DNA from 2 places in the Allomuricauda ruestringensis DSM 13258 genome. Region 2 is predicted to be linked to the other one. Evidence: riboswitches for the same ligand, from Rfam matches in the RefSeq annotation. Region 2 holds a riboswitch; the other holds the start of a gene.

Region 1 (10,908 bases), 380 kb from region 2:
CAAAATTGTTGGGGCCATGGTGGAGCAAGCAAAAACATTGACCTTGACTTCGCGGGCTTTTTATAATGATATGTTGGGGAAGTACGAAAAATACGCAACCGAAACCTTTGGTTTTGATAAGTTGTTGCCCATGAACACAGGGGCAGAGGCCGTTGAGACTGCTTTGAAGGTTTGTAGAAGGTGGGCATACCAGAAAAAAGGCATCCCAGAAAACCAAGCCAAGGTGATTGTTTGCGAAAACAATTTTCATGGCAGAACAACCACTATTATTTCTTTCTCCAATGATGAAGTGGCGAGAAAAAATTACGGGCCGTACACTGAAGGATTTGTGAAAATTGAGTACGATAACCTCACGGCTTTGGAAAATGCTTTGAAAAGTAATCCACATGTTGCCGGATTTTTGGTAGAACCCATTCAAGGTGAAGCCGGGGTTTATGTGCCATCCGAAGGATATTTGAAAAAAGCCAAGGCCCTTTGTGAAAAATACAATGTACTTTTTATTGCCGATGAAGTACAGACCGGTATCGCAAGAACAGGCAAAATGTTGGCGGTAGACCACGAAGATGTAAAACCGGATATTCTAATTTTGGGCAAAGCCCTTTCCGGGGGGGTGTACCCTGTTTCGGGTGTTTTGGCGAACGATGATATTATGGAAGTAATCACTCCGGGAAGCCATGGCAGTACTTTTGGTGGAAATCCTGTTGCCGCTGCGGTAAGTACGGCCGCTTTGGAGGTGATCAAAGAAGAGAATTTGGCAGAGAACGCCCAAGAATTGGGGGAATTGTTCCGGGAAGAGTTGAACAAGTTTATCCCTTCCTGCGATTTGGTGGTGAAAGTGCGTGGTAAAGGGCTGCTCAATGCCATTGTAATCAACGATACGGAAGAGAGCTCGACCGCTTGGGATATTTGTATGGCATTAAAGGAGAATGGATTGTTGGCGAAACCGACGCATGGCAACATTATCCGTTTTGCGCCACCTTTGGTAATGAACCGTGAGCAGTTGATGGATTGTGTTTCCATTATCATCAAAACACTACAGGATTTTTCTAAGTAGATTAATTTAAAGTTTAGGAGGCTGTCTAAAATATCGTTTTTCGTTAACCTGAACTTATCTGGCTGTTGGACGGGTAGGATACAGGTTCTTATAATGACGCATTTCAGTACTTTTTTTAGACAGTCTCTTTTTTTATGGTACACTACGAGGAAAATATGGTCAACGATGCAATGCAAAGTTCGAATGCAGGTGGGACCTATTTCCCTGTGCCAATGTAATGCGGTAGAGATTAACAACGAAGAGCGGGAGAGTATATCATCTTTAAGTATTTCGATTGTTTTTAACAATAGTTGAGGCTATTGAAATTGGAGTGCCAAAACCTAAAGTGACAGTAATCCAATGGAAAAATATAGTTTATATGAAGAGGCTTTTACCAAGGCTGTACAAACTATCAAAAGTTAAGGTTATGAGGGAAGAGAATAGCACATATATTTCACCTTTGCTCAGTTTTGATTTGTATTTAGAAGCTTACCATCATCTCATCAAAAATCTAAAAAAGGAAGCTGACATAGAACAATTAAAATTCATCCTCAAAGGAAATATTGGACCTAATATTCAAGAGATGCTACGGCAAGAAGTTTATGAAGCCCTGGTTTTAACAAGCTTTGATCAACATATTATTTGGGTTAACAATGGGTTCACGGAGATGACCGGTTACGCCAAAAACTACGCCCTAGGAAAAAAACCTACATTTCTTCAGGGAGAGCAGACCTCAAAAAGCACGATCAGGGACATTGGCGAACAGCTACATTGCAAACATGGCTATACGGGGTCCATTGTAAATTATAGAAAGAGCGGGGAATCCTATGTATGCCAGATTAAAATACTGCCGCTTTATGATTCAAAAAAAGAGCTGACCCATTTTATTGCTCTGGAAAAAGAATTGTTGACTGCTTAAATAAGACCCACTTCCTCTGCTTTTTATTTGAAACAGTTGTAGATTTTTACAGATTTTCAACAGAGGGAGGTTAGTGTGTGATTCTGTAGCTACTTTTTATTAAAATCATGACTATTCCATACCTTTACAAATTGAATGGGGTGTCCCGATAGGGGCTGAGATCATACCCAGAAGTTGAATACTTCGCACCTGATCCAGGTAATGCTGGCGTAGGGAATTTGGTGAGTCAATCTTGCCCGTGTTCCAATTTGGGTACCCCATGATTATTAGAAATGGATAACTCAAAACAATGGAATTTCTTTCACAACTTACCTTATTGCAATGGCTGGGAACCATTTTTGGTGTGGTTCAGGTCCTTTTGGCCCGTCAGAACAATATTCATAACTACCTTTTTGGAATTGTTGCCATTTTGATCAGCATCTGGGTATTGTACCGATCCCAATTATATGCGGATATTTTACTCAACCTTTATTATTTGGTGATGAGTGTTTATGGTTGGTTTTATTGGAAGATGGGAAAACAAAAGCAAGAAACACCCATATCTACTTCCAACCGAAGGGAGCACACTATAGCAGGAGGAATTGTTTTGGGCTGTTTTGTGCTGATGGCCTATTGGTTGGCACAACACACGGATTCCGATGTCCCCTATTGGGATGCCTTGGTCTGTGCTTTTGCTTGGGCCGGTATGTGGTTGATGGCAAAACGAAAAATAGAAAACTGGATCTATTTGAACATTAGCAACTTTATATCCATTCCCTTGCTGATCTATAAGGAATTGTACATCTATGCAGGTTTGACGGCTTTTTTGTTCGCAGTGGCCATATCCGGGTATATCAAATGGAAAAAAATTATTGCAAATGAGCGTGATGGAACCTATGCAGGGGCTTAGCAGTCTTGATTTTGGTAAAGAAGCATTCTCCCCTGAGGTGTTGAACTGGATTGCCCAAGAAAAACTCTGGAATCTATGGGTTCCCAAATCTTATGGCGGATTGGAAATGTCCCTTCCCGAAGGGCTGAAAAAATTACGGTCGCTGGCAAAGGTTGATGGAAGCTTGGGATGGACAATTACGCTGTGCAGTGGTGCGAATTTCTTTATTGGCAATCTAAAAAAAGCAGTGGCCGATGAAATTTTTATTGACCCAGAAAAGCCCGTATGCTTTGGGGGCAGTGGAGGGGTTTTTGGCACAGCTGAGAAAAAAGGCGAGGGCTATGTTATTTCGGGAACATGGAAATACGCCACTGGGGCACCTTACCTAACACACTTTACCTTAAATGCAAAGATTCGTGAAGATGGTAAAGATGTACTCCAGAAAGACGGTACTCCCTTGGTACGCTCCTTTGTACTCAAAAAGGGAGAGGTCCAAATTATCAAGGATTGGAACACTATGGGCTTAAAGGCCACTGCTACAGATTCTTTTGAGGTGCGATCCAAGTGGGTACATGAAAAATATAGTTTTGTATATAATGAGCTACACCAGCCCCATTCCATTTTTAAAATACCTTTTTCCATATTTGCTGATTTGACCTTATGGATGAACTATATAGGCATGGCAGCACATTTTTTGGAAGAGGCCCTAAAGATTTCCAGCAAAAACCTAAGTGTGGACAAACTCCAAAAAGTCATACAAAAAGCAGACTCACTAACTATGGGTTATGCCGATCAAATACAACGGAAGATCGATATGGGAAGTGAGTTGCCGAATACCATGACAGATGAAATACACCAAAAGGCCTTGGGTTCGGTACGGTTGTTATCTGATGCCATAATTAGGGCATATCCCTTGCTGGGTATTGCCGCCAGTAAAGAAAGCCATCCTTTGAACCAAGTGTTCAAGGATTATTTTACCGCTACCCAGCATCATATTTTTAGGTAGACGCCCTAAGTTTGATGGAATATAAAAATGCTCACTGCTGATTGCTTTTATAAACTTCAGTTAAAAAATCTCCATCAATTTATCCCCAAACACGGGTTTCATCACATAGGCGGTAATTTCTTCAAAACCCAGTGCTTTTCTTGTTCCGATTGTTTGTTGTCATTTATATTCTTTTACCCGTGCATCATCAATTGTGCCGTTCCAGTTGAGCCCAAAAGCAAAATCGTACGCATTTCCATTGGAGTCCGTATAGGGTTCCATGTCCCTTGGCACATCCTCAAATTGAGATTCAACGGTTATCATATCGTTTGGCATTTGGAATGGTAACATGGCGGAGGGTTCCACTTTGCCGGAAACAATATCCATTAATGCTTGGTCCTGAACGCCCATATGTACCAAAATAGCATCGGCTGAAGGCTCAATCTCAGCGAAAACCATAGGTTTGGATACTTTAACAATTACAACAACGGGTTTATCTCCCATTTTTCTTTTGGTATCCGTAACCAAACTCATGTCTGAAATATTGACAGCGGTTGTTGTTTTGCCTTTGTAAGAGCGGTTTGTTATACCATCCTCAAGCGGGCTTCCTGCTGCTAAACTGGTTTCCCTGGCATGAGTAGCAGTATAGGTTCCGTACTGCAAGCTTATTGGCATATATCCATTGCCTCCTTTTTCCGTATCGGCAAAGTCGTATCCAACATCACCATTTGGACTTTGTATGCCTACGAGTGCAAAATCAGCATCACTAGGCTCATCCACAACTTCGAAATACTTGGCTACTATTTCCATATTAAATGGATGCTCCGTACGTTCTTGCGTAGCTACGCCAAACCAGTTAACGGTAGGGGCAACATAGCGCTGGGGTACATATACTTTTTTCTTGGCTTGCACGGGTAAGGTTTCTGAACTGTTCTTCAACATCACTACGGATTTGAGCTGTGCATTGTAACCCGCTTCCATAAATTCGGCATTACCCACGATTTGTTCTGTTTCTGATACATCCAAATACGGATTTTCGAACAACCCTGTCCTGAAGATATTCTTCAATAACCTTACGGCAGAAGTCTCAAAACGTTTGCGCATGTATTCCTCGCCATGTTCCTCAACGCCCATTTGATAGGCTTCGATAACAGGTCCCATATCGTTGTTGCCACCAAATTGGTCGCAACCTGCTTCAATAATTTTATAATGTCTTTCTGCAACACTCAAATTTTCAACACCCCAAGGTTTGCCTCTAAATTCATATACATTGGGTGCATCGCTTGTAATCCCCCAATCTGTACACACCACACCATCGTAGCCGTATTTGCCACGTAGCAGGTCTGTAATCAAGTATTTGTTATAGGCATTCCCCACATTTTCTCCATTTTTGGTATCCTGATTATAGGAAATAGTATAGTAAGGCATTACGGCAGTGGCCATTTCTGTTGGGCCTTCCAAGTCAAAGGCCCCTTCGGTAAACGGCTTTAAATGATCTTCTAGGTTTTTCCCGGGGTAAACGGCATAGGATCCATACCCAAAATGGCCATCTCGACCACCTTCTTCCGGACCACCACCAGGCCAATGTTTCACCATGGCATTTACACTTTGCTTGCCCCAATCGCCATTTTCTGAAGCTTGGAAGCCTTCAACATAAGCCCGCGCCATATCTGCAGCAAGTTTTGGGTCTTCGCCCATGGTGCCATCAAAACGGGACCAGCGCGGTTCTGTTGCCAAATCTATTTGTGGGGAAAGTGCCGTGGCAATTCCCAGGGCACGGTATTCCTTGGAAGCAATTTCGCCAAATTGTTGCATTAAAGATGGGTCAAAACTGGCCGCCAATCCCAAGGTGCTTGGCCACATGGATATTGTTCCACCCGCACCAGCATTAAATTCTGCGTAAGAATCACTGCCATGTCTTGGATCTGAGCTGGTATTTATGGGAATTCCCAATCCAATGCCTTCCACCAAGGTTTGGGCATTGTTGTTCCATTGTGCCGATATTCCGGGGGATTCTACACTGGTGATCAATACATGGCGTAAGTTATCCTCTAAAAGAAATTTCTTTTGTGCATCGGATAGGTCACTGGGTTTGGCCCCGCTTTCTTCATACGGTTTTCCATTATAGGTTACGGCCCCGAAAAAACTGTTGCCCCCTCCGGGAATGGATTGGTGGGCACTGTATAGCATTAAACCGGCAATTTGCTCCACACTCATTTTTGAGGCAAGATCATGGGCTCTTTCATCGGCAGGGAGCCTCCAATCCTCATAAGGGTCTAAAGTACCGTTTTGGTTCAGGTCCTTAAAGGCCAAACGGTCAACGGTTAGAATGGATACTTTCGAATCTGGGCTGTACCCAAGGGTTGCTCCATCTTCATTGTGAACAAGGTTGAAGCTATCCTTTTTTTCTTCGGTAAATTTTGGGCTACACCCTATAAATATGGTTACTAAGAACAGACTGCCCCATCGAAGGTTTTGTTTTAAGCTATGCATGTTGTTTAGTTGTTTGTGTGGGAATCAATTGCAAGTTAATGACTTGTATTTAAAAAGATATTACAATACCGCTACTTTTGATTGGTTTTAATCTTCGAACTCAAGATAATACTCAAAAAAAGGCAACACTTGTTGGGGCAAACGGCCATTTTTTGTATAGATATTATTCACATGGGTTCCAATGTATTCCTCAGCGAAATGGTCAATACCCAGGTTTTCCAATTTTATACTGAACATTTTACATTGCTGTGTAAATCGTTCTCCTGCATTTCTGCCCCAATCCATTTTGATGGCTTTCAAGCTTTTTAGATTGTCAATATAATTTTCGAGATTGTAAAAAGGCATATTATCATGCCATTTTTTAAGTGTTTCTTGGTGTATGACCAACTCGCCATCTTTATACCCAAACGGAAAATCACCGTAAAAAGGAGGGTTGTTCGGGTTGGGGGACCAGGAACGGGCAAAAGCTACCATGACTTTGCCAAAATATGTTTTTTCCAATGCTTCGTAGGTCGATATTTCCGAAAGCTCTTTAAAGGTATTGCTGTTCGGTCCGTACTCACGAACTATGGCCAAAGCTCCGGGGCTGATGGCATAAACGGTATTGAAAACATCTGGATGTTTCATGGCGATGTTCAAAGCACCATAACCGCCCATGCTGTGGCCTGTAATGCCGCGACTTTCTTTTTTGGCCAGCGTGCGGTAATTTTCGTCCATGTATTTCACCAAATCTTGTACGGTAAAGTCCTCCCAATTTCCAAAAATGCCAGAATTGGAGTAAAAACTCCCCTCGTAGGTGGTTTTTTGGTTGGGAATCACCAAAATAAAAGGTCGAATTCGTTTGGTCTCTATGGCAAAATCCAAGATTTCCTTCATGGGCTCCAACATGTTGTGGTCGCCATAAAAGCCGTGCAAAAAATAAATTACGGGATATTTTTGAGTTCCCTTGTCATAGTTGGGAGGAAGATAAACCCCAACTTCGCGAGTAGGGTTTTCATCAAAATTATTTTCCAAATTCTCAGAGTAAATGGAATCAATTACTATGGTTCCCTTTGTGGTTTGCGCATAGGTCAACTGAAGGGTACAAATGACCAATATCAATTTTAAGAATGTTTTCATCAATTAAGTTTTAGTTTTTTATTTCCAGTGGCATTTCCAACAGATAGGACGATAATGTTTTTCCGTGCTTGTCCAATCGCAGGGAGCGTGTTACACCTCCCCGAAGTGCCTTGTGGATTACAAAATTCATTGCACCGAGGTTTGGGAGTTCATATCGTATTACCTCGCCCAGGACCATTTCTCCAAGAAACTTTTTCACTGCAGTGGCAGTCACCAATTTTTGCAAGGTTTGATAATCCTTTTCATCAAAAACAATAAGCGAGATATTTATAATATCTCCTTTGTCTCCTGTTCGAGAATGTGCTAGATCCTTTAGTTTCATTTGTTAGCTTTTAAAGTATTCAACTGCGGGAGCTACCCTAGCTTTATCAATTAGGACAGATTGGATGGCAATGATTTCTGTGACCGTTTTGCTAACACCGCCTCCAGCTGCCGGACCATTGGTGTACAGTGTTTCCAGTTCATTGACCAACTGTGCGGCCTCTTTTCTGCTTTTTGTTTTAGCGGCTACTCGCAATCGAACTTCCGTAGGGCTTGCTTTGGTTTCATTCCCTTTAAAAAGACTGTTGACCCCAATTAGGTCAAAAAGGATATCCTCCACTTCCAAATCCATGGATCGTAATCTTTCTTTGATGATTTCAATCGCCAATTTGGCCCGTTCCAATACATGACTTCCACCATAACTTATTTGGGCATCTGCCATATAACCATCATGATAGCCGACGGACACTTTTAATTTTCCGGTCAAAGGTTTTCCCGTAGCTCCAGAAACTTCTACTTTATCTTTTTCCATTTCCTTAAAACTGATGCTGGAAAAATCGGCAATAACATTGGGAGTTAGGTATTCCGATGGGTCATGTACCTCGTACAGCAATTGTTCTTTGCAGGTTGCAGGGGTTACCATACCGCCAGAATCCCTTAATTTGGTGATAAAGAAGGAGCCCTCTTCGTTGATTTCTGCAATAGGGAATCCTAGACTTCCTAAATTGGGAACTTGTTTTTTAACTCCGTCGGCAAAATAACCACCGCATACTTGACCGGCACATTCCATTAAATGACCCAAGGCAGTTCCTTTGCCCAAAAGAGGGTAATCGCTGAGGGACCAATCAAATTCGTGTATAATAGGAGCCAAAAATAGGGCGGGGTCGGCCACTCTGCCAGTTAGGATAATGTCTGCCCCATCCGTGAGCGCCGATAAAATTCCTTCCACCCCCAAATAGGCATTGGCAGAAATGATTTTATCGTCCAAAACGGATAAGGATTCGCCACTTTCCAATAAGGTCTGTGTTTCAAAATCCAGTAATGATTTTACGTCATCACCAAACACGGCAGCTATTTTGATGGTTCTTAAACCCAATTCATTGGCTATTTTGGCCGTTTTTTTAGCCGCAGCAACAGGATTGGCGGCGCCCATATTGCTGATAAGTTTTACATTGTTTGAAACGCAATAAGGTAAACAGGCTTTCATGCGGTCCTCCAATAAAGGATCATAACCAAGCTCTTTGTTTTGTATTTTCTGCAATTGGGCCAAGGCAATGGTGCGTTCTGCAAGACATTCGAAGATGATATAATCCAAATCCCCCTCTTTTATTAAGTCTACAGCAGGTTCAATTCGATCTCCCGAATAGCCAGCTCCTGTTCCTATGCGAATTGTTTTTTTCATATTATATGGGAATCACTCCAATTAAAACTGAAACCAATGTCATGACCAATGTGGTCAAAAAGGCGTATTTAAAAGTAAACTTTTGATGGTCCGCTAAATCAACTTTTGCCAAACCGATCAATAAAAAGGTTGCGGACGTCAAGGGACTTAAAGGGAAGCCCGTGGTCATCTGTCCCATGATGGCTGCTTGCCCCATGGTTGCAGAGGCTATACCAAATTCGTTGCCCGTTTGTGCCAATATGGGCAAAAATCCAAAATAGAACGAATTAGGGTCGAACAAAAAGCTGAGTGGCATACTCAGCACCGCAAGAATAAGCGGTAATCTTTCACCTGCAGCGGTCGGAATAACGTCCACGGCACTTTCGGCCATGTTGGCTATCATGCCCGATTCTTTCATAATTCCTGTAAAAACGCCAGCGGCCAACAATATGGAAGCCATCAAAATAGCGGCTCTTGAATGAGAAAAAATTAAATCTTTTTGTTTTTCCAGACTTGGAAAGTTCAACATCAAAACCAAGACTGTTCCGATCATAAAAACCAGGGCGGGAGGAACGGTACCTGAAATTAAAAAGGCAAGTGCCAAAATGGTTATGATGACATTGAGCCAAAAGTTTCTGGTTTTGGAAGGCATGGTCGGCACATCTGTCTCCATGGCTTTAATTTCTTCCTTGGCAACTGTATTTTTTTGAATATTGAGGCGTCTGGATTCTTTCTTGCCCAACCGCCAGGCAATAAAAACAACAAATAAAAGTCCACAAATCTGTGGTAGCATAATAGGGGAATATATCTCGGCCACACTTAAGTTGAGTGCTGAGGCTGCACGGATGGTTGGGCCGCCCCATGGAAGCATGTTCATGGTGCCTGCTGCCAAGGATACGACGCAAGCCAAAACGCGACGATCCATTTGGAGTTTTTCATAAAGGGGCAATATGGCAGGAATTACAATTAAAAAGGTGGTGGCCCCCGAGCCATCAAAATGTACGGTCATGGCCAACAAGGCAGTGCCAATGGCAATTAAGGTTGGGTTGGTGCCCACCCATTTTAAAATGGTGTTTATAATGGGATTGAACATTCCCGCATCGGTCAGGATCCCAAAAAATAGGATAGCAAATACGAACATGGCCACAACAGGGGCAATGCTTTTGATTCCTTCCAACGCAAAATCAAACGTTTCCCAGCCAAATCCAGCAAGTAAAGCACCTACTACGGGTACCAAAATCAGGGCAGCCATGGCACTCATTTTTTTTGTTAGGATAAGTACCAATAAAACAATGATGATGAGCAGACTGGTTAGAAGCAAAAGGGGAGGGTTTTTTAATTAAGCGTTAGTATGTTCTCTAATTTATTTGATTGAAATGATAACTCTTTGGTACCTGGTCAAAGCAGGAAAGCCAGTATCGGTACCTTCAACAATGATGTGGTACTGTTCACCATTTTTGGCTGTCTTTGGAATTTTGACCGATGCCATATCAGTTTTTAATTCAACGGTCGCAGCCCCATCACCAGCTTCGGCATAAGGCCAAACCTTAAAATAAACAGGGTGTTCGTCAACATCTTCTGCTGAAAGATTAAGAGCGATCGTTTGTCCTGGACTTGCAGTCATCGAATTTCCTTCGGCCACTTTGATCTTTGGTGGATGATTGGCTTCTTCAAAAGGTTTGATGCACCAATCCGCCCGTGCGGCAAAATCGAGTTGCATGGGTTTTATCCAACGGGTCTGAGGATAGCTTTTGTCCATTTCTCCCGTTTCGGGATTTAGGTCGGCCGAGGCTTCCCCATCTTCATATCGGTACGGATTTTCGGTTGATTGCTCAAAACGACCGCTCCA
Region 2 (10,908 bases):
AGGGCGTTCGACATGAAGTCCATTTTGAAGGAGAACTAAAGAAAAATCTCCTTCTTTGTCTTTGAGTTTTTTAGCGATTACCGTATTGGCGAATGCCTTGGTCGCGATCAAAACAATACCATTAATGGCCTGTATAGCACTAAATGTAGTTGTGATGATCCTTTGTTGAAATGTGTTGTCTTTTCCAACAACAGTAATAGTATCTTCCGTGTCAGGTATATTGTCCTCTCTGCCCCTGACCAGCACGACCTGTTTGTTTTCCTGTTGTAAAAAGACGGCCAGTGCTTTTCCAATGGCTCCCGAGCCAACAATATAAATTTTTGAGTTTTTCATAGTTAGATTTTTTAAAATGTACCTGTAGTCCAAAAAAAATTACGTTGATCCATCTGAAAACCGGTCTATTTCATAATCGGCCAAATCGAATGACATGTTTTTGTTTCCCTTGGTATAGGCAATCACGGTCATGCCAGCAAGGTTGGCAGCTTTCATTCCTGTCTGACTATCTTCAATTACTACACATTCCTGGGGCTTGACCTTCAGTTTCCTTGCCGTATTAAGATATATGGCCGGGTGGGGCTTGCCTTTTTCTTCACAATCTGCGGATGAAATAATATCAAAAAGAAGCGTGGTCTTGGTTTTTTCCAATACCGTCGGAATGATTTTTTCCGGTGCATTGGTCGCAAGTCCTATTTTATAGTGTTGTGCTTTGAGCTTTTTGATAAAGGCCCTGACCCCCTTGATAATACAATCTTCTGAGCGAATCAGTTCCATGACCCTTTGGATGACCATTTCTTCCACTTCGATAAGTGTTTTTCCCTTCCAGGGAAACTTTTGATACCAAAAACGGGTAACCTCTTCGGTGGTCATACATTGGGTCTGTAGACTTTCTTTTTCTGTTACCGAAACCCCGAGCGAGGAAAAGATTTCAAACTCCGCTTGCTTCCAGATGCCTTCACTGTCCACCAGCACCCCGTCCATATCGAATATGACCGCTTTTTTGTCCTTTAATATCAGTTCCATGTTCTTCCGGTGTATGCCGCATCCCAGAAATGGTACTCCAAATGCGAAGCATGGATAAAGGCTTCGGTCATCCTAGCTCTTGTCCTGGGGGTGGTACGCTCCGCTGCAAGGTCACAGATCATGATTGCACGTTGCACACTTTCGGAAAATTCCTCCCCGCCATAGGTGTCGATCCATCGTTGATATGGGTTGTTGGCTATCTGTTGTCCATTGTAAATGTGGTCGCCCACTTTTTTATAGATCCAAAAACAGGGCAAGGTGGCGGCCATGGCCACTTCCACAGGTTCCAAGGCTGCCGTGCTCTTTAAAAAGTGGGTATAGTGGTGACATGCTGGTTGTATTATACCCTTGTCCCTTACCCCAAAATCCTCAAAATAGGATTCGTGCAAGGCATTTTCCACCACTATGGCCCCTTCCGCAAAACGGATATATGCCAATACATCCCCAATATCATGGGATTTGGCACCTATCAGTGCAAGCGCCCTCCCAAAATGCTCCAAGTAGAGGGAATCCTGCGCCATATAAAATTGAAACTTGGTCTTGGGCAGGGAGCCGTTCGCCAACTCTTGGACAAAGGGCATGTTCAAAATGGCATTGTAATTTTTATCTATTTTTTTCCAGGTCTGTTCAGTCCATTTCATTTTTGATCATTTTTTGAGGGTTAAAAAAGTGGTTCAAGGGACCGTTCCCTTTTCCGGTCCGTACATTTTTTCCGCTGTGAATGGCATGGTGCACATAGCGTTGGCCAAGAGCAACGGCATCGTACAAGTTTTTGCCCTGTGCCAGATAGGAGGCTATGGCCGATGACAGGGTACAGCCTGAACCATGGGTGTTTTTCGTTGGAATTTTAGCCACTTCAAAGGGATGGCATTTATCGTTCTGGTCAAAAAATAGGGAAGTGATATGGGTTGTTTCCTGATGTCCCCCTTTCATGAGGATACTGTTGCACCCCAGTTCCTTGATACGTTCCCCGGCAGTCCGCATTTCTTCCAAGGTCTTCACTTCCGTGTGGGCCAATAGGGCCGCCTCGTCCATATTGGGTGTAATGAGCGTTGCGATGGGCAGCAACTGCTCGATCAGGGCATCTATCGTATCAGTTTCGATAAGACGATGTCCGCTGGTGGCGACCATTACAGGGTCAAATACGATGGGTATCCTGTTGTAATTTCCTAAAGTCCGTACAATGGTTTCCACTAGTTCCGGAGTATGTACCATTCCTATTTTTATGGCTTCAGGTTGAATATCGTCCATGACCGCTTCGATCTGATCGGCAACGGCTTCAACGGGAATGGGATAAATCTTTCGCACCCCTTGGGTGTTCTGCACGGGCAAGGCGGTCAGTACGGAAGTAGCATAACAACCCAGAGCCGATATTGTTTTGATATCCGCTTGAATTCCGGCCCCGCCGCTTCCGTCAAAACCGGCAATGGCCAATACGGATGGATAGGTGTATTTCTTCATTTTACGATTTCATTTTTTAGTTCATAGGCTGCTTTCTTGGGGTTGTCGGCACCACATATGGCCGATACCACGGCAATACAGTTGGCACCTGCCTGTATAACGGCTCCTGCATTTATTGCATGGATGTTGCCAATGGCCACCAATGGTTTTTGCGTCAATTCGCGTATTGTGGCAAGGCCTTCCAATCCCCATTCCGTTACGGTATCCCTTTTTGTATCCGTCCTGAATACCGGGCTTATCGCGAGATAGTCGGACACGGTCGTTTGCGCATTGTCCAGTTGTGCCAGATACTCTATCGAATATCCTATCAGCTTTTCCTTGAAATAAGGCTGCTGTCTCAAGGTTGCGGGACGGGAATCCTTGTTGCCCACATGAATGCCGGCAGCATTTACCTGGTAGGCAACCTTTGGATTGTCATTGATGATCAACGGGACACTATATTTCTCAGTGATTTCCCTTAACCGTTGTGCCCTTTCCAAAAACAGATGCTCCAGTAGCTTCTTTTCACGCAATTGGAGGATATCGACACCTCCCTGAATGGCTTGTTCCGTAACTTTCAACATATCTTTTCCTCTGCAGGCTTCTTCCGAAATGACCAAATACAGTGGGTAAGGGAATTGGGAATGGAGCTTCATGGCTTCGATATCTTGATATAGTCGCAAAACTCCTTTTCCGTTAAGCTATAGAGCTTATCCAAAAGATGCAGTTGTAAGGTACCGGGGCCTTTAGATTGTTTTCTGGCCAATTCACCGGCTATGCCCAACAACGCCATTGCTGCGGTCACTGCCTCGGTTTTATTTTCCACAACTCCAATAAAAGCACCGATCAATGCAGATGCGGTACAGCCCGTTCCGGTCACCTTGGTCATTAAGGGTGTTCCATTGGCTATTTGGATTCTTTGCGCACTATCTGTGATAATATCCGTGGCACCAGATATACAGACAATGGCATTATATGCTGAGCAAATAGTATGTGCAGCTTCTATGGCTTCATTGCTCGCCGCCGTACTGTCCACTCCTTTGGTAGCCTCTTGGTTTGCTTGGGCCAATGCCATGATTTCAGAGGCATTGCCCTTGACCACGGTTGGTTTAAAGTTCAACAATTCTTGCAGTACTTTATCCCTGAACGGGCTGGCTCCGGCACCAACAGGGTCCAATACCCACGGTTTGCCCAATGTATGGGCTGTCTCGGCGGCCAAAAGCATGGCTTCGGACCAGTATTCGTCCAGGGTTCCGATGTTGATGACCGTTGACGAGGCAAGGGCAACCATATCAGGGACCTCGGATTTTGCATGTGCCATAATAGGGGATGCTCCGGCCGCAAGAAGGGCATTTGCCGTATTGTTCATCACGACATAGTTGGTGATATTGTGTACCAGTGGGGATTTTGTTCTTACGTATTGGATGTGTTTCCAAAGATTTTGTTCCATTACCATTTTTGATTTTAAATTAAAATGGCCTTAGGAGCAAATCGGAAAACAAAGGAAAGTAACGTCACAAGAAAGTGATGCCTGTTTCGCTTTTCCCTACGTCGGTGTGAGCCGTATCAGGTTCCAAGGGACTCTCTCAATTCTTTTCAGAATACCCCTAAAGCATAGGCGAATATACATATAATTTAAGCAAAAAAGGTGTTTGAAATACTACTATGCAGTCCCATCCGGGAAATGGGCGAAGCACAAATTCAGAATTATCAGAAAACAGCCTGATTCGTCCAATTTTTTTTGTCCAATGAATTCAAATGGAATTTTATAGCACTATTCTTGCCGGTGATTTTTTGCCTGTCAACAGCGATACCTCGAATTACCCTTCAGGATAAAGCCAATTCACATTAAAACGCAGTCTTTGGATTGAAACAATATGTTATTCACAAATATCTAATATTCAGTTATTTGAGTTGGTATTTCAAGTACTTTTCGTCTATCAAAAATCGTCTAATCCAAAAGCGTTTACGATATGCGAAAATCACAATTCATTACCATCCTCTTACTTTTCGTTTCCAGTTCCATTTTGGCCCAGATCGGGGGTATCGAAGATTCCGTCAATGACATTTCCGAAACCATCCGGGCCATATTTCCCATTATCCTTGGGGTCATCTTTTTAGTAGGATTCCTTTTTAATGCAGGACATTTCTTTGGGGAGAATTCAGACCTCAAAAAAGGGATTACCCGTGTACTTGTCTTTGTGCTGATTGCAGGGGCCGTCGTGGGCATCTTTACCTATCTCATTGGAATCGTGGTCTAATGAAAAGGTATCAGGTCTATCGGAACATTCGAAAACAAGCGATGATCATGGGACTCCCCATAGCCCTTTTTGCCCTGATGATGGTATCGGTCATCGGCTCCTTATTGGTCATCATCTTTTCTTTCAATTTTGGTGTCATCGTGGCCCTACTGCTGTTCAATGCCCTGCTTTATGGGGCATTGGGGCGGTGGGTCAAAAATCCTCAATTACTTGCCATTCAAAAGGTCTTCCCTGGCACCATCAGCAACAAACGCTTAAGTTCCCTTTCCTATGCATAAGATCAACCTGAATTCCCATCATCCCATTCTGGACATCCAAAACCATGTGGTCTTTGCCAACAACGGCAATGTGGTACTATGCTACGATGCAGCCCTTTCCGAAATCCATTCCCTCTCCGAATCCGATTTTGAGGAACTGCACGGGATTTGGTTCCAAGCCTTTAAGTCCCTGCCCACGGGTACGGTCATCCACAAACAGGATGGCTACCAAAAAGTGGGATACAATGCCGAACGATTGCCCAACCGTACTTTTTTGGAAAAAGAGACACATGACTATTTTAAGGGGAGGGAACACCTAAGCCATCAAAGTTACCTGTTCTTTGTACTGCCTTTGGACAAGGCTTTGAATGCTGCCAAATATGTCAATCCCTTCCGGAAAACCGAAAAGGGCTACCACCGAAAGCTGGATGTCCAAGTGGCGGAGTTCATCTCTGCGGTCAATGATGCTGTTTCCTTTGTCAACAATAGCCAACGTGTGTCATTGAGCCCAATGGCTCCTGATGACATTTTTTCCCATACGAACAACTACTACAATGGCTTTAATCAAGATTTCGATACGGATATTTTACTCGGTAAAAAACACATCGAGATTGGCGACCATTATTTTGATGCCATAGCGGTCAACAACGAGTGTTGTTTTGGCGAATCTGTCCAGAGCAGTAAGACCAATGAGAAATTCACTTCAGATGATTTTAGCTTTCATCAAGGGTTTATCGATGGATTGGGATTGGACCTGAACGAGAACCATATCGTGAACCACATCCTTTATCTGGACGATAAACACAAATGGCGCAAACTGCTGGACAAGAAAGTGGTGGAATTGAGCAAAAGCTCCAATTTCGGTTCCTTGAACAAGGTCGTCCACAAAAAGGTCCAGCATATTCTGGACCAAATCAACAATGATGATTCATCGCGTATCATCCGGGGCCATCTCAATGTCATTTTCTGGCATTCGGAAGCTGAACATTTGAAACGGATAGCATCCCAAATCAAGGCAGGTTTCAAGGAATTGGACATCGTGCCATATCATCCCAATGGTGAGGAACGCAAGCATTATTTCCTGAATTCCTATCCCTGTCATGCCACCAATTTCTCCAATGAAGATATGTACGTGACAGATATGAAGCATGCCCTCTGCCTGTATATCAACAACACCAATTATAAGTCGGATGCTGCGGGCATCATCTTCAATGACCGGCAGTACAACATTCCCGTATTGAAGGATGTCTGGGATGAAGGGAAACATCGCATCAAGGCGCGCAACTTTGCCATTTTCGCCCCCACGGGCGAGGGCAAATCCTTTCTTGCAAATAACATCCTTCGGCAATATTTTGAATCCGGAGTCCGGTTGGTCCTAATTGACCTGGGAGGTTCCTATGCCAAGTTTGCCAAGCTCTACCCGGACGACCATATCATCCTGCGCTACGAACAAGGCAAAAATCTGGGCATCAACCCTTTTTATATTTCCGACGATGCCGACCTGACACCGGAACGGTTGGAAGACCTTGCTATCTTTCTCTTGGAACTACTCGCTCAAAACCATGCTTCCAAATCCCAAGAAGTAGCCATCAAAAAGGTGCTGCTGTTGTATTATAAAACCATACGACAAGACCATTCCTTGGCTTCGCTCTACCAGTTCGTGGACGACAGAAAAGACATGCTTATCCAAGATTTGCAGATCAAGGAAGCACATTTCAGCACCTATGACTTTTTGCATATCCTCTCCGAATATGTGGAAGGTGGTCCTTACAGCTTTCTGTTCAATTCCGGGGCCGATCAGACCTATACCATCGAGGACAAGCGGCTCATCATCTTTGAACTGGACGAGGTCCGGGACAACAAGGAAATCCTCTCCGTGATGCTCAAGCTTATCAAGTCGGCCATCCAACGCACCATTTGGCGGAACCGTTCCGAGCGGGGCATTATTCTCTTTGATGAGTTTGCCAAGCAGTTGAAGTTCCCCAACGTATTGGAAAGCGTGGAGTTCTACTATCAGGCCATCCGAAAACAGAACGGGGCCATCGGCATTGTCCTGCAATCCATCAACCAATTACCGGAAAATTCAACTTCGGCCAGTATCCTAGAGAATACCCAGGTCATTTACAGTTTGCGGAACGAGAAAGGTTATGATGCACTGCAAAAACGACTCAACCTTTCTAGCCATGATTTGAACCAACTGAAGTCCATCCGCAACAACTTGACCGGAGACCGGAAGTACACCGAGATATTTATCAAGATAGGGAAGGAAAGCAATGTCTTTCGTTTGGAAGTCCCACCAGAGGTCTATGCCGCCTATCTCACCGATGGGGTCGAGAATGCCGAGATCATGGGGTTGTATGAACAATTGGGTTCGATGGAAAGGGCCATCAAGGAATTTGTAAAACAAAAAAGCACAAGACTATGAGAAAAGTATCAAGACAAAGCATTGGGAGATGGGTACGTACCCTCGGTCTGGCCCTGATTATCGCCATTTATCTGCCAGGCCATGCTACGGCCCAAGGAATGCCGGTGTATGACAATACGAACTTTATCAGCATGACCAAATCCTTGTTGGAATCCGCCAAACAGACCTCGGAACTGTTAAAGACCGTGGAGTTTTTGAAGGAACAAAAGGATAACATTGTAAAGGTGAACAATACCATCAAGCAATTGAAGGCGGTCCGTGAATTGGCGCGGAACAACGAGCGGTTGTACCGGACGGTGCAAACCGATTTGCGGGATATTTTAAACTCGCCCTATATCAAGGCTGGGGAAGTAGAGCGAATATCAGAGTCTTTTGAGGAAATTATGGATGCGGCCATCGATGACCTTGATTTTGTCAACCAGATTTTGTCCAGCGATTTGTTGAAGATGACCGATGCGGAGCGCACCGCTATTTTGATGGAAAAGAAAAAGCAGTCCCAAGAAATGGTGGCCGAACTGGAGGTCAAGACAAGACGTTACCGGGAGATCATCTCTTTCCGGAAGATGCAGGATATTATCAATAACCGTGAAACCGAATATTGATGGCAGGGTTCTTTTTGGGCATAGGATTGGAATATGTGGACGCGGTCTTTCAGACCATCAAGGATAGCGACTTTTCACAATACACGATTGTGGGGATGAAGGCTTTGGCCGTGCTGTTCTTTTTGGTCAATGTGTTGAAAAAATACAATGAAGGCATCGCTGTGACCGATGGGCATACCTGGGGGCTCACCCCCACAGAGCTGGCCAAGAATTTTTTGGTGGTGCTCTTGGTCATTTTTTCCACACAGGTATTGGATGTGTTTGATGGTATCTTGGTCGCCATTGAATCCCAGTACCGGCACACAGCTCCGGCACTCCTCCCGTTACAGCTGCAGGATGTAGATCTCGAACGGGATGTGGGTGCCCTGGAAGCCGCCAAGAAGGCCATGGCCCTGTTGTACGATGCCTTGGTCACCCCCTTGTACGGATTGAAGGTGTTGGCCTTTATCATAGGCGTTATCCTGTGGTTGTTGGATATATTCATCTATCCCTTGTTTTTGGCCGAACGGTATTTCCTTTTGGGGATTATGCAGGCCTTTTTTCCACTGGTCATTAGCCTATCGGTATTTGAAAAGTTCCGAAATCTGGCCTATACCTATTTCAAGCTCTATGCTGGGGTCTATATGCTGGTGCCCGCTTTCTTTTTGGTCAATGTCTTTGTAAACAACCTCTATACCGAGATCAATACCAACTTTTGGGGCAGCCTGTTCGGGACGGATTGGGGCAGTGAGTTCTTTGCCCCGGTCATCCAGTTGGGCTCCATCGGTTTTATCGTATTGCTCAAGTTCAAACTCTATCGAAAGGCCACAAGTTTTACCCTGCGATTGTTCACCGGATAAACAATTATATAAATGAAAACACCTTTTAAAAATATTCAACAAGCTTTACGGTTGAACCGATTTGTGGTCTTGGCCTTGATCATCATGACCGGCCTGGTCTGTATCATTTCGGTCACTCTGGTCGTCAAGATCCATAGACAGACTTTGGATAGTGCCTTTGTTGTCAGTTCCGAAGGAAATGTCATCCCTCTAAAACTGGCTGCCCAACGTGAAAATCTGGAAGTTGAGGCCCTGGCCCATCTGGAACAGTTCCATAACTGGTTCTATGGGGTGGAGGCCAACAGCTATGAGAAAAACATGGAAAAGGCCCTATGGTTGGGCAATGCTTCCGTGGATGCCGTCTATCGACAAAAAAAGGCCGATGGCTTCTATAACCGTTTGCTGCAATATTCATTGGTCCAACAAGTGGAACGCATCGATTCCCAAATCGACATGACGAAGGAACCTTATGCCTTTCAGACAAGAACGATGATTCGGATTAACCGAGGAACCGTTACCGATACCTATGAACTGATCACCTCGGGTCATTTGATCCGTGTGGAGCGGAATTTTCCGCACAATCCCCACGGGTTGTTGATCACTGATTTTTTTGAAAACTCGTTACGTAAAATAGAAGATTATGAAACCGCAAAAGAATAAGATTGTATTTGTATTGGTCCTGGTGGGCGTGGTGCTCTTTATCGTGGCCTACTCCGTTTTCACCTTTGGAAAGGACAAAAAAAGCGAACTCAAACCGGATCGCATTCCGATGCCCGACCTAGAAGAAAACCAAAAGGTTTATGAATCCAAGATGGAGGCCTTGGATGCCCTCAAAGAGGAGCGCGAGGTTACCGCACCACAGATATACCCCGACCATATGGTCGATGATAAGGGCTACTTCAATCTGGACTATATGGAATATGAAAAACAGCGTATCATCGATAGCGTGTACAGCCATTCAAAACTTGTGGGTAAGGGAAATGCTTTACTCCATATGGAGCGGGAAGAAAAAGTCCCTGAAAATCGGATGGTTACCTCCGAAAATAAAAAGGTGGAGGGGCCTGAACCTGTGTCGATTCAAGAGCGATATCTTGCTCACCAACTTTTTTTTGCCTCCAATCCCAATAGGACACAGGCTATGATTTTCAGGTCAGGAGGGCATGGGATACTGGCCTATGTGGATGGGGACCAGACCGTGAGGGATGGACACCGTTTGAATTTGCGGTTGGCACAGGATGTACAGTTCCATGGAGTATCCGTTCCCAGGGATACCCGAGTCTATGGTTTTGTGAAGGTCAGGCCCAACCGGGTCCTGGTGGACATTCTTGGGTTTGGGGATAAAGACATTTCGTTGAAGGCCTATGACCTTGAGGATGGGCGGGAAGGTGTTTATGTGGAAAACCATATAAAGGGAGAAGTGGTGGAACGGGGCCTGGATGAAACCATAGGGGAGGTGAACCTGCCCGGAATGCCTCAGATCGGGGGACTGAAGCGTATCTTTCAAAGGCGGAACAGGGCCATAAAGGTGGATATCAAGAACAACTATCAAGTAGTATTAAAACCGGCATTATGAAAAGTAAGGAAGTTATCCTAGTTGTTTTGGGATTGTTTTGTATCGTTGTTGTCAGGGGACAACGGGTATTGGATACTATTTATACCAACGAAACCACCAATGTGGCACTATTCTTTCCTAGTCCCGTTCAACAGGCCGTAACGGGGCATGAAGGTTTTGTCTTTTCCTATGATAGGGAAGAGGCAGGCTATGTTGGGTTGTTGCAGGGTGTAGAGGGTCCCAATAGTAATTTATTGGTGATCACTTCAAATGGTGGGGTATATGCTTATATTCTTAGCTATGCCAAGGAGCTTTTGCAACTAAACCACTTTGTCCAGAAGGAACATCGGATTGGGATTGAGCGACCGAATGCTGCCAAAGTTCCCATCAATTCCACATCACATAGGGTCAGTGGCCATAATGAAAAAATAATTGGGAAACTGTTGGGTCAAAACTCTAAATCCTTGGCAAGGGAAAGAAAGAAAGGAATGGTATTTCGATTGGAAGATATGCATTATATCGAAAATGATGTT

What was found. A riboswitch is a leader RNA that binds a small molecule or an ion and turns the genes downstream of it on or off. The one in region 2 is predicted to bind thiamine pyrophosphate.
Region 1: it holds a riboswitch for thiamine pyrophosphate, as region 2 does, so the genes downstream of both, pnuC (nicotinamide riboside transporter PnuC) here and thiM (hydroxyethylthiazole kinase) in region 2, are expected to answer to the same signal.

The regions. Positions count from the first base shown of each region.
Region 1 is NC_015945.1:2,482,400-2,493,307, forward strand. Features, by position in the region: gene rocD (ornithine--oxo-acid transaminase) at 1-1,054, shown strand, start outside; gene MURRU_RS11230 (PAS domain-containing protein) at 1,413-1,952, shown strand; TPP riboswitch at 2,080-2,185, shown strand; gene pnuC (nicotinamide riboside transporter PnuC) at 2,242-2,841, shown strand; gene MURRU_RS11240 (acyl-CoA dehydrogenase family protein) at 2,810-3,826, shown strand; gene MURRU_RS11245 (glycoside hydrolase family 3 protein) at 3,986-6,298, opposite strand; gene MURRU_RS11250 (alpha/beta hydrolase) at 6,386-7,417, opposite strand; gene MURRU_RS11255 (AtuA-related protein) at 7,428-7,739, opposite strand; gene MURRU_RS11260 (acyclic terpene utilization AtuA family protein) at 7,743-9,080, opposite strand; gene MURRU_RS11265 (CitMHS family transporter) at 9,082-10,380, opposite strand; gene MURRU_RS11270 (DUF1593 domain-containing protein) at 10,423-10,908, opposite strand, start outside.
Region 2 is NC_015945.1:2,866,625-2,877,532, forward strand. Features, by position in the region: gene MURRU_RS12870 (ketopantoate reductase family protein) at 1-333, opposite strand, end outside; gene hxpB (hexitol phosphatase HxpB) at 373-1,020, opposite strand; gene tenA (thiaminase II) at 1,011-1,661, opposite strand; gene thiD (bifunctional hydroxymethylpyrimidine kinase/phosphomethylpyrimidine kinase) at 1,648-2,481, opposite strand; gene thiE (thiamine phosphate synthase) at 2,478-3,116, opposite strand; gene thiM (hydroxyethylthiazole kinase) at 3,113-3,916, opposite strand; TPP riboswitch at 3,987-4,079, opposite strand; gene MURRU_RS12900 (hypothetical protein) at 4,434-4,721, shown strand; gene MURRU_RS12905 (hypothetical protein) at 4,721-4,999, shown strand; gene MURRU_RS12910 (TraG family conjugative transposon ATPase) at 4,992-7,403, shown strand; gene MURRU_RS12915 (coiled-coil domain-containing protein) at 7,400-8,005, shown strand; gene MURRU_RS12920 (hypothetical protein) at 8,005-8,844, shown strand; gene MURRU_RS12925 (conjugal transfer protein TraK) at 8,857-9,483, shown strand; gene traM (conjugative transposon protein TraM) at 9,464-10,396, shown strand; gene MURRU_RS12935 (DUF4138 domain-containing protein) at 10,393-10,908, shown strand, end outside.